2 regions of the Rhizobium sp. PL01 genome follow, and region 2 is predicted to be linked to the other one. Evidence: predicted binding sites of a transcription regulator. Region 2 holds the regulator's gene; the other holds the start of a gene.
What was found. Region 2 encodes LexA, which represses DNA repair genes until DNA is damaged. Its sites were predicted from a motif close to TGTTCNNNNTGTGTTCNG; they were not measured.

Region 1 (4,188 bases), on a different contig from region 2:
AGCGAAGCCCGTGACCGGGCAGCCGACGTTCTTTCCAGACAGAACCCCAACTGGTACGTTCTGGCTTGCAACAGTATCCATGGAGAGGACCATCACGATGACCGAGGCTAAGGCGGCAAGACCCTTCGTTCCGGTTGGTATCGCGGTTCTGACTGTTTCCGATACCCGCACACTCGCCGACGACCGTTCCGGCGATACGCTCGTTGCCCGAATTGCCGATGCGGGCCACAGGCTTGAGGCGCGCGCCATCGTACCGGATGACAAGCAGAGAATTGCGGCACAGGTAAAAGCCTGGACGCTGACGGAAACGATCGACGTGGTGATCACCACCGGTGGTACAGGCTTTACCGGGCGAGATGTGACGCCCGAGGCGCTGGAACCGCTGTTCGAAAAGCGCATGGACGGATTTTCGGAAGTCTTCCACCGGATATCCTATGACAAGATCGGCACATCAACGATCCAGTCGCGCGCCACCGGTGGTGTCGCCAACGCCACCTTCATCTTTGTGCTGCCGGGATCGCCCGGCGCCTGCAAGGATGCCTGGGACGGTATCCTGAAGCAGCAGCTCGACTACCGGCACATGCCCTGCAATTTCGTCGAGATCATGCCAAGGCTCGACGAGCACCTGAAGCGCGGCTGACCTCCTCTTTTTTGCCCATCCTCGATAATTCCTGTTCCATTGGTAACAGCGCTGCCTGTGTCAGCGTTGTAAGACTGTCCTTATCGGGAGAGGGAATGAGGGGAACGAAATGACACGCTCACCCAGCGGCGACACGTCAGGGTTCTCCATCCAGATCACGACAGACAGCATGAACGCATGCGGATTTCATGTTCTGAAAACCGCTCAACAAAGCGATACGACGCGTTGGCTGAGATTGCGCGGCAAACCATTTTAACGGTCTCTTTTTCAATGAAGACAGGGCAGGTTCGAAAGGGCCTGCTCTTTTTGCGGTGAGACGCCGCTAGCGGTTTTCCGCATCCGGACGATTGGCGATGGCCACCCACGCAGGCACCAGTTCGCTTCCAAGCTTGCGCGCTGCCCGGCCATTGGCAAAATCGGGTAGCAACATGGAGGATTTGGCGATTGCTGACGCCTGCTGCTTCGACAGCAACAGGCCGAGTTCCAACGCTGTTGGACGTGTGACGAAGCGCTTGAGGAACGGCAGGCGATATTGCCTGGAGGGCGAGAAGCGCGCCGGCATCTTGTTCAGCGACATATATTCCGCAACATCATCAATCCAGCGCCCCGTTGGTCTGGCGCCCGCTTCGAGCAACAGCAGCCAATCGCCGCGCGCAGACCGGACAATGTCGGTCATATCCCAGCTTGTGCAGAAGCGGGCTCCGGCGGCGTCTGCCACGCGGCTCGAGCCATCCTGCGAGCCATGGTCGAGAACGATGACATCGCTCACAAGCCCCTCCACGGCACCCGCCACCAGCACCGACAGCGTCTGCGCCAGTTCAGCCTCATTGTCGCGGGTCTCGGTGATGATCGTCAGCATCGCCGTCCATACCGCATTGCACACAGAATTTCCATAAGCCCTTCGTTTCCAGAGGATTAACTTTTCATTCATGATGAATGCGCGAGCGATTGAAGCACCAACTGACCCTTCGCAGGACGAGATCAAAATCCTGATCTACATTTTTGTTCTTGCATTGTTCTCATATTCGCGATAGGAAAATAATCAGAGGATATTGGAAAGTCCGCAAGGACAGTCCCCCGGAGAAACCCATGAACGAGCTGTCTCAGATCAGGCAGGGTGCTTTGGCGCCTGCCAACACGGCAGATATGGCCGAGGCGATGATTGCCAGCTCCGGGCTGCGCATCGAGATCGACCGGCGGCGTGGCCGGGGTGCTGCCATCAATGCGTCCGGCCGGTTCGAACCGGTCTCGCGGCAACTCGAAGATGACGGCTGGAACTCGCTGGAGGATCTGCCGGTCTTCAAGACCGAGGTCCAGATCGAAAAACCCCGCTCGATCATCAGCCGTAACGATTCGCCCGACATTCCATTCGACCGCTCCGTCAACCCTTATCGGGGATGTGAGCATGGCTGCATCTACTGTTTCGCCCGCCCAACCCATGCCTATATGGGCCTGTCTCCGGGGCTCGATTTCGAGGCCAAGCTGTTTGCCAAACCGGATGCCGCAAAGCTTCTGGAGCGGGAACTGGCCAAGCCCGGCTACAAGGTTCGCCCCATCGCGATCGGCACCAACACCGATCCTTATCAACCGATCGAGAAGGAATGGCGGATCATGCGCCAGATCCTCGAAGTGCTCAAAGCGGCCGATCATCCAGTGATGATCGTCACCAAATCCGCGATGGTCATGCGCGATATCGATATTCTGGCGCCAATGGCCGAGAAAGGCCTCGCCAAAGTCGGCCTTTCGGTGACCACCCTCGACCGCAAGCTCGCCCGGCTGATGGAACCGCGTGCGTCGACGCCATCCAAGCGGCTGGAAGCCATCAAGGCTTTGTCCGAAGCTGGCATTCCCTCAACGGTGATGGTGGCTCCGATCATTCCGGCCCTTAACGATCATGAAATTGAACGGGTGCTGGATGCCGGAAAAACGGCGGGGGCTGCGTATGCAAGCTATGTGCTGTTGCGCCTGCCGATCGAAGTCAGCCCGCTGTTTCGCGACTGGCTGCTGCGCCATTATCCGGATCGCTATCGCCATGTCATGTCGCTGGTCCGCTCGATGCGCGGTGGCAAGGATTACGATGCCGAGTTCGGCAAACGCATGAAGGGGGCCGGTCCCTATGCCTGGCAGATCGGCCGCCGTTTCGAGCTGGCGGCCAAGCGGCTGGAGCTGAATGTCGCCCGCCGGCCGCTGAACTGCGACCTCTTCGTCCCGCCGCTCGGGACCGGCGTCCAACTGTCGTTGCTCTGAAAAGCATTCAAAGTTTTCCGGGAGCGATCCCGGAAATCGAGATACCGATGCTGCTTCCTGCCCCGGTGCAGTTTCGGTCATCCTCCGGCAACCGCCTCATTGCCGAAGGACTTGCAGGGAATCGGGCTTGTGTGCGAGTTTCGCCGCATGTCACGACGCACACCGCCCGATTCCCCCTTTCTTTTCGATACGATAGAAGGCCCCGATTTCAGCTTCGAGCTGGCCGGACGCCGCGATGGGCTCTGGCCTGTCGCAGGCACCGACGAGGCCGGACGTGGCCCCTTGGCCGGTCCTGTCGTTGCGGCGGCCGTCATTCTCGATCCCGACAATATTCCAGACGGCCTGAACGACAGCAAACAACTGTCTATCGCGCGGCGCGAGGTGCTGTTTGATCTCATCCTGTCTTCTTCCATCGTCTCCATCGCGTCGTCTGCGGCCGGCAGGATCGATGACACAGATATCCGCAAAGCAAGCCTCGACGCGATGCGCCGCGCTGTCTTCGGTCTTTCGCTCGCTCCCGCTCTGGTGCTGGCCGACGGCCGCGACGTGCCGCCAGGCCTTATCTGCATGGGCAAGGCCGTCGTTAAGGGGGACGCCCGCTCGCTATCGATCGCTGCAGCCTCGATCATCGCCAAGGTGGCGCGCGACCGGATGATGACCCGGGCCGGCTTGGTTTTCCCGGCCTATGGTTTTGCGACCCATGCCGGCTATGCCACCCAGCGCCACCGCAACGCCATCATCGACCACGGCCCCTGCCCGCTGCACCGGATGAGCTTCCGGCCACTGCGGCAAGACGACGCTGAAGGCGCCTGAGGGGGAATTGCCAATCTCGAAACCGGCCCGCACTGTTTTGGAACAATGGCGGGTGCCCTGCGTTGAAGATTGAAATCGTCGACGTCAAAGACACAGCTGCGGTTTTTCTTGTGTGCGGCGTGTCCCGGGCAACAAACAACGAGACGGACGGGTTATAGAATCAAGAACAACATGCACCCGCGATTCCCGTGAAAGGCTCGAACCGTGTTTTTTGGTCTGATTTTCCTCGCTGCAACGGCAGCGACCAGCATTCCCGCTGCGCCAGAGCCGACCGCGGACGCACTGCAATCGGATTTGCAGACTGCCTTTAGCTGCAAGGATATCGACGGTCGTAAGGTCTGGAAGGGTGGGCTTGCCTATTACATCCAGTCGTTCATCTATGACGACGAAACGTCGGACGATGCGGCGAATATGGCAACTGACGCCGTTCTGCCTGCGGACAACAGCCGTGAGACCATGCAAGAATTCGAGCAGGCTTGCCTGACAAT
Region 2 (4,188 bases):
CGTGCAGCAAAGCGTTTCCGGATCGACCATGAAATTGGGCAGGCACGCATCGCCGTGGCAAACAACACGATCCGTGTTTTCCTGCGTGAGCCGCGCGGGCAGTTCGCTCTTTAATCGATCGAGCAGGGTTTCGGGCGGCGTGTCCTGATCGTCCGGATCGAGAAAGTCGGGATTGACACTCTTGCGCGCAACCACATCGGCTGCCCGATCGAACATTGTTTGAAGGCCGCGATCAAACGGGCAGTCTCGGGCCGGAATGGCATGGAGATCGCGCACCTGCGCGACGATGGACGGCCATGCCTTTATAAGTGCGGACACTTCCAGCTGATCCGCCGGCACGCCCGGCACGGCACTCGTCACAAGGCATGCAACGTCGTCAGACACTTGCCAATCGAGCACCGAAGGGGATCCGAGCTCAAACGCAGACAGCCATGCCGTCCGCCGACGCTCGTCATCCAACAGCGCCACACCGCTGCCGGTAGCCACTTTGGCGTAAGCGCTGCCATCGGCGCGCCGAAACAGCGCATCACCCGATTCGCCATGAAGGTAGGCAATCCATTGGCTTCCAAGAGAAAAGCCCGTCAACCGGGTTGATCCGTATTGATAATCAGTCAGGTTTCATTCCCCTCGTCTTGTCTGGCGAAGGCGATGTCGCGCCCCAGCACGACATGGATATTGCCGAACGTGATTTCATTAGCCCGGAACAGAAAATCTCCAGGTTTTTACACCGGGCGCGTTTACGGAGGAAAGCCGGTGAGGGATACGATTACCCGTAAAATTCGGCGAGAAAGTCCTGAATCTGCGCCTCCACATACGGCACCACCGGACCATCCGCCTCGAATCCCCATCATCGAAGAGACGGCCGAACTGGTCGCGGAGGCTGGCGGCAAAGGCATTGCAGTGCCGGTGGATCATCTTGTTCACGCGGAAGTCGCGTCTCTTGGTTGACCGTATCCGCCGCGAAGAATCACGACTCGATATTCTCATCAACGATATCTCGGGCGGCGAGCATATGACCGAGTGGGACAAGCCGGTCTGGGAACACTCGCTCGAAAAGGGCCTGAAATTGCTGCGGCCCAGGCAACGGACTCGGAGCGGAACCGCTTTACCGTACAATCCACGTCAAGCGGGATCTCGCAAAGATCTGAGAGTTCGCCGATCTCGGCGGGTCGCGGACGGACTGCTGGCGCGACATGACAGAGGTGCAGGAGGCGGGGAAAATAGCGGATGCCAGTGGCTATCGGTAGAACAGCGAAATCAGACGAGAGGCGGTGCGGTGTCACCAGAAACCAAAAAGGCCTTGCTTTTCAGCAAGGCCTTTGAAAACTGGCTCCCCGGGCCGGATTCGAACCGGCGACCTGTCGATTAACAGTCGAATGCTCTACCGCTGAGCTACCAGGGAACGTCTGCGCGGTGTGTGCTGCAGAAGTGAGGCTGCTAATACAAATGCTTTTCCGATTTGCCAAGCGGTTTTTCAAAAAAAATGCACAATCTTGTCAGACTGTGGAGAACTTCCCATCTGTGGGGAGTGGTGCATTCTCGATGTCACGCAAGCCAAACCCTTGGCATCGCGGCATTGCAGCGGTATCGGGGCAGGCTTTATGTTTGATAGGTGAGATTTATGGCAGAACCGCAGAAAACGAAAAAATTCGGCATCGACGCCCGAACACAGGAGCTGGTTATCGGCTCATGGCGGATGCGGCTGCCGCAATCACGTCCGCTGCGTATCGCCATCGGCGGCGTTTTGATTTTTGGTGGCATTCTCGGTTTCCTGCCTGTCCTCGGCTTCTGGATGGTGCCGCTGGGCCTACTCGTCCTGTCGCATGATCTCGCCTTCATTCGGCGTAAGCGGCGCAAATTTTCGGTCTGGTGGGCTCGAAAATGGCCGGCATCCAACTAGAACAATGCCGATCATCATATCCTCTCACGTTCGGAATCACCCAAGGGCTCTTCAAAAGGGGAAGGCCATGAGCGAGTGAATGCGAGTCTCTGGAGACAACAACATGCAAGACCTCAACCCGATCGTCAGAAACGACACTTATCTCTGAAAACATTCGATGAATTTTAGGGACTTGCGGAACACATATGGAACAGATAGTGTTCGTTCTTGATTTGTTTCTCGATTCTGGAGTGATCGTTCATGCTGACCCGCAAGCAACAGGAACTGCTTCTGTTCATTCACGAAAGAATGAAAGAATCGGGTGTGCCGCCATCATTCGATGAAATGAAAGATGCGCTGGATCTTGCGTCGAAATCCGGCATTCACCGGCTGATTACCGCGCTTGAGGAGCGGGGTTTCATCCGGCGCCTTCCCAACCGGGCGAGGGCGCTGGAAGTGATCAAGTTGCCGGAGGCCTATTCAATGAGCCTCCAGCCCAAGCGTGGCTTTTCACCCAGCGTCATTCAGGGCAGCCTCGGCGTACAACCAGTGCCCCCAGCACCTGTCAAGACTGCCTCACACAGCGACACCGTCTCGATACCGGTTATGGGCAGGATCGCCGCCGGCGTGCCGATCTCGGCGATCCAGAACAACACGCATGATATTTCCGTCCCCCTCGAGATGGTCGGTAACGGCGAGCACTACGCACTGGAAGTGCGTGGTGATTCGATGATCGAGGCAGGAATTCTGGATGGCGACACGGTCATCATCCGCAATACGAACAGCGCCAGCCCCGGCGAAATCGTCGTCGCCCTGGTTGATGACGAGGAAGCGACGCTGAAGCGGTTCCGCCGGAAAGGCGCCTCGATTGCGCTGGAAGCCGCCAACCCCGCCTACGAGACGCGGATCTTTGGGCCGGACCGGGTCAAGATACAGGGCAAACTCGTCGGGCTGATCCGCCGTTATCATTGATCTTGCCGAATTTTATCTTCGACCTGCCTGCGGCTTGGAGATGAGTTTTTGGTTATGGACTTTGCTGGATGAAGCCGGTCCTGTTGCCGTTCAGCTCGGTCGTTGCCATGCCGCTTCATATATCCAAAGCAAACCGCCTCTCAATTCGAATGCCGGTGTCAAAAACGGATCCTGCCCTGAAATGTGTCTTTGTCTACGATGACCAGTTGGGTGCGTGAAATCACAAATGAGGTTCGCGATCGGAACGCGAGCCTCATCATCTCAAAGGTGCGGGCCGTAGCGATCTCATCCCCTTAAGCCTGTGGGAGAGCGGCTCGGAAACTTCATTTCACAAACGACCGAGGATATTTTCAGAAATATCCTCTTGCGATTTGTCTAGGATCATTCTAAACCGCCGCCACAGTTCGATTATTTGAACTCGTGAGGCCTCGTGGCGGAGTGGTGACGCAGAGGACTGCAAATCCTTGCACCCCGGTTCAATTCCGGGCGAGGCCTCCAAACTTTCCCACACATAGAAAATTGACAGGGAAGAAGCGCAGGCGTCGATGGCCTTGCCGATAGGTCGCGCTCAGCGGGTTTTCACTCTTGTGAAGAGTTTTCAGAGAGATCGGATCGATAGGTTTCCGTCTTCCCATCTTGCCTGGACAGCTAGAGACCATGCCGTCGTTGACAAACGATAGCGTTGCATAATCCCCGTCGGTGCATCGCGAAGCAGGGGGATTGCTCAATGATAATAGAAGCAGGCGCAATCAGCCTTGCTGTCATCCGGTGTTGTCCAGACGCGCACTGCGAGTTTCTTGGCTGCACCGGTCTCGTCCAATCTTAGCCCCAGCAGCGACACGGCCGCGAGCTTGGGGTTGACCGCATCGATTTCGATCGTCGATCCGACCTGGTGAACGCCCTGCTTCGGGGTCCAGGTGAAAAACTGCACGCTATAATGCATTGCATTCTCCTTCACCGCGCTTTGCAGCACTTGATTTTAACGGGTGAACCGACGCTGCAACACGCTGGCCACGGGCGTTCCACTGCTGGATGCGTACTCAATGCGTAGGAGTGCAAGATATCATATTTCGGCAAGCGATGAAACATTCTCGCGGTGATTAAGCCGAACGGTGACAGGCCATCATCCATTCGCCTCACACGCAGCAATTATGATCTGGTCTGCTCTGCCTATGACCATCGGGATGGACGAGGGGGACGCGGTCACAAGCCACTGCCAAGTAGAAGCGACGCGACCAGGGTGCCGCGTAGTAGCGACGAGCGTATCTACGGCGGCCCGAATCTGGATTTTTATGAGCGTCGCCGTCTCCGCAAATTGCGATGAACAATGGCGAGAG

Region 1: the regulator LexA is predicted to act here: its motif matches at 1,644-1,661, upstream of R6X40_RS08680 (PA0069 family radical SAM protein).

What each region holds. Positions count from the first base shown of each region.
Region 1 covers NZ_JAWQUM010000003.1:195,617-199,804, reverse strand. Annotated here, with positions in the region: gene R6X40_RS08695 (4-(cytidine 5'-diphospho)-2-C-methyl-D-erythritol kinase) at 1-111, shown strand, start outside; gene moaB (molybdenum cofactor biosynthesis protein B) at 98-640, shown strand; gene R6X40_RS08685 (glycosyl transferase) at 963-1,499, opposite strand; gene R6X40_RS08680 (PA0069 family radical SAM protein) at 1,730-2,887, shown strand; gene R6X40_RS08675 (ribonuclease HII) at 3,035-3,700, shown strand; gene R6X40_RS08670 (hypothetical protein) at 3,905-4,188, shown strand, end outside.
Region 2 covers NZ_JAWQUM010000002.1:289,499-293,686, forward strand. Annotated here, with positions in the region: gene R6X40_RS05790 (APH(3'') family aminoglycoside O-phosphotransferase) at 1-585, opposite strand, end outside; partial or broken gene R6X40_RS05795 (hypothetical protein) at 754-1,075, shown strand; tRNA gene R6X40_RS05800 (tRNA-Asn) at 1,328-1,402, opposite strand; gene R6X40_RS05805 (hypothetical protein) at 1,622-1,900, shown strand; gene lexA (transcriptional repressor LexA) at 2,141-2,851, shown strand; tRNA gene R6X40_RS05815 (tRNA-Cys) at 3,276-3,349, shown strand; gene R6X40_RS05820 (hypothetical protein) at 3,576-3,794, opposite strand.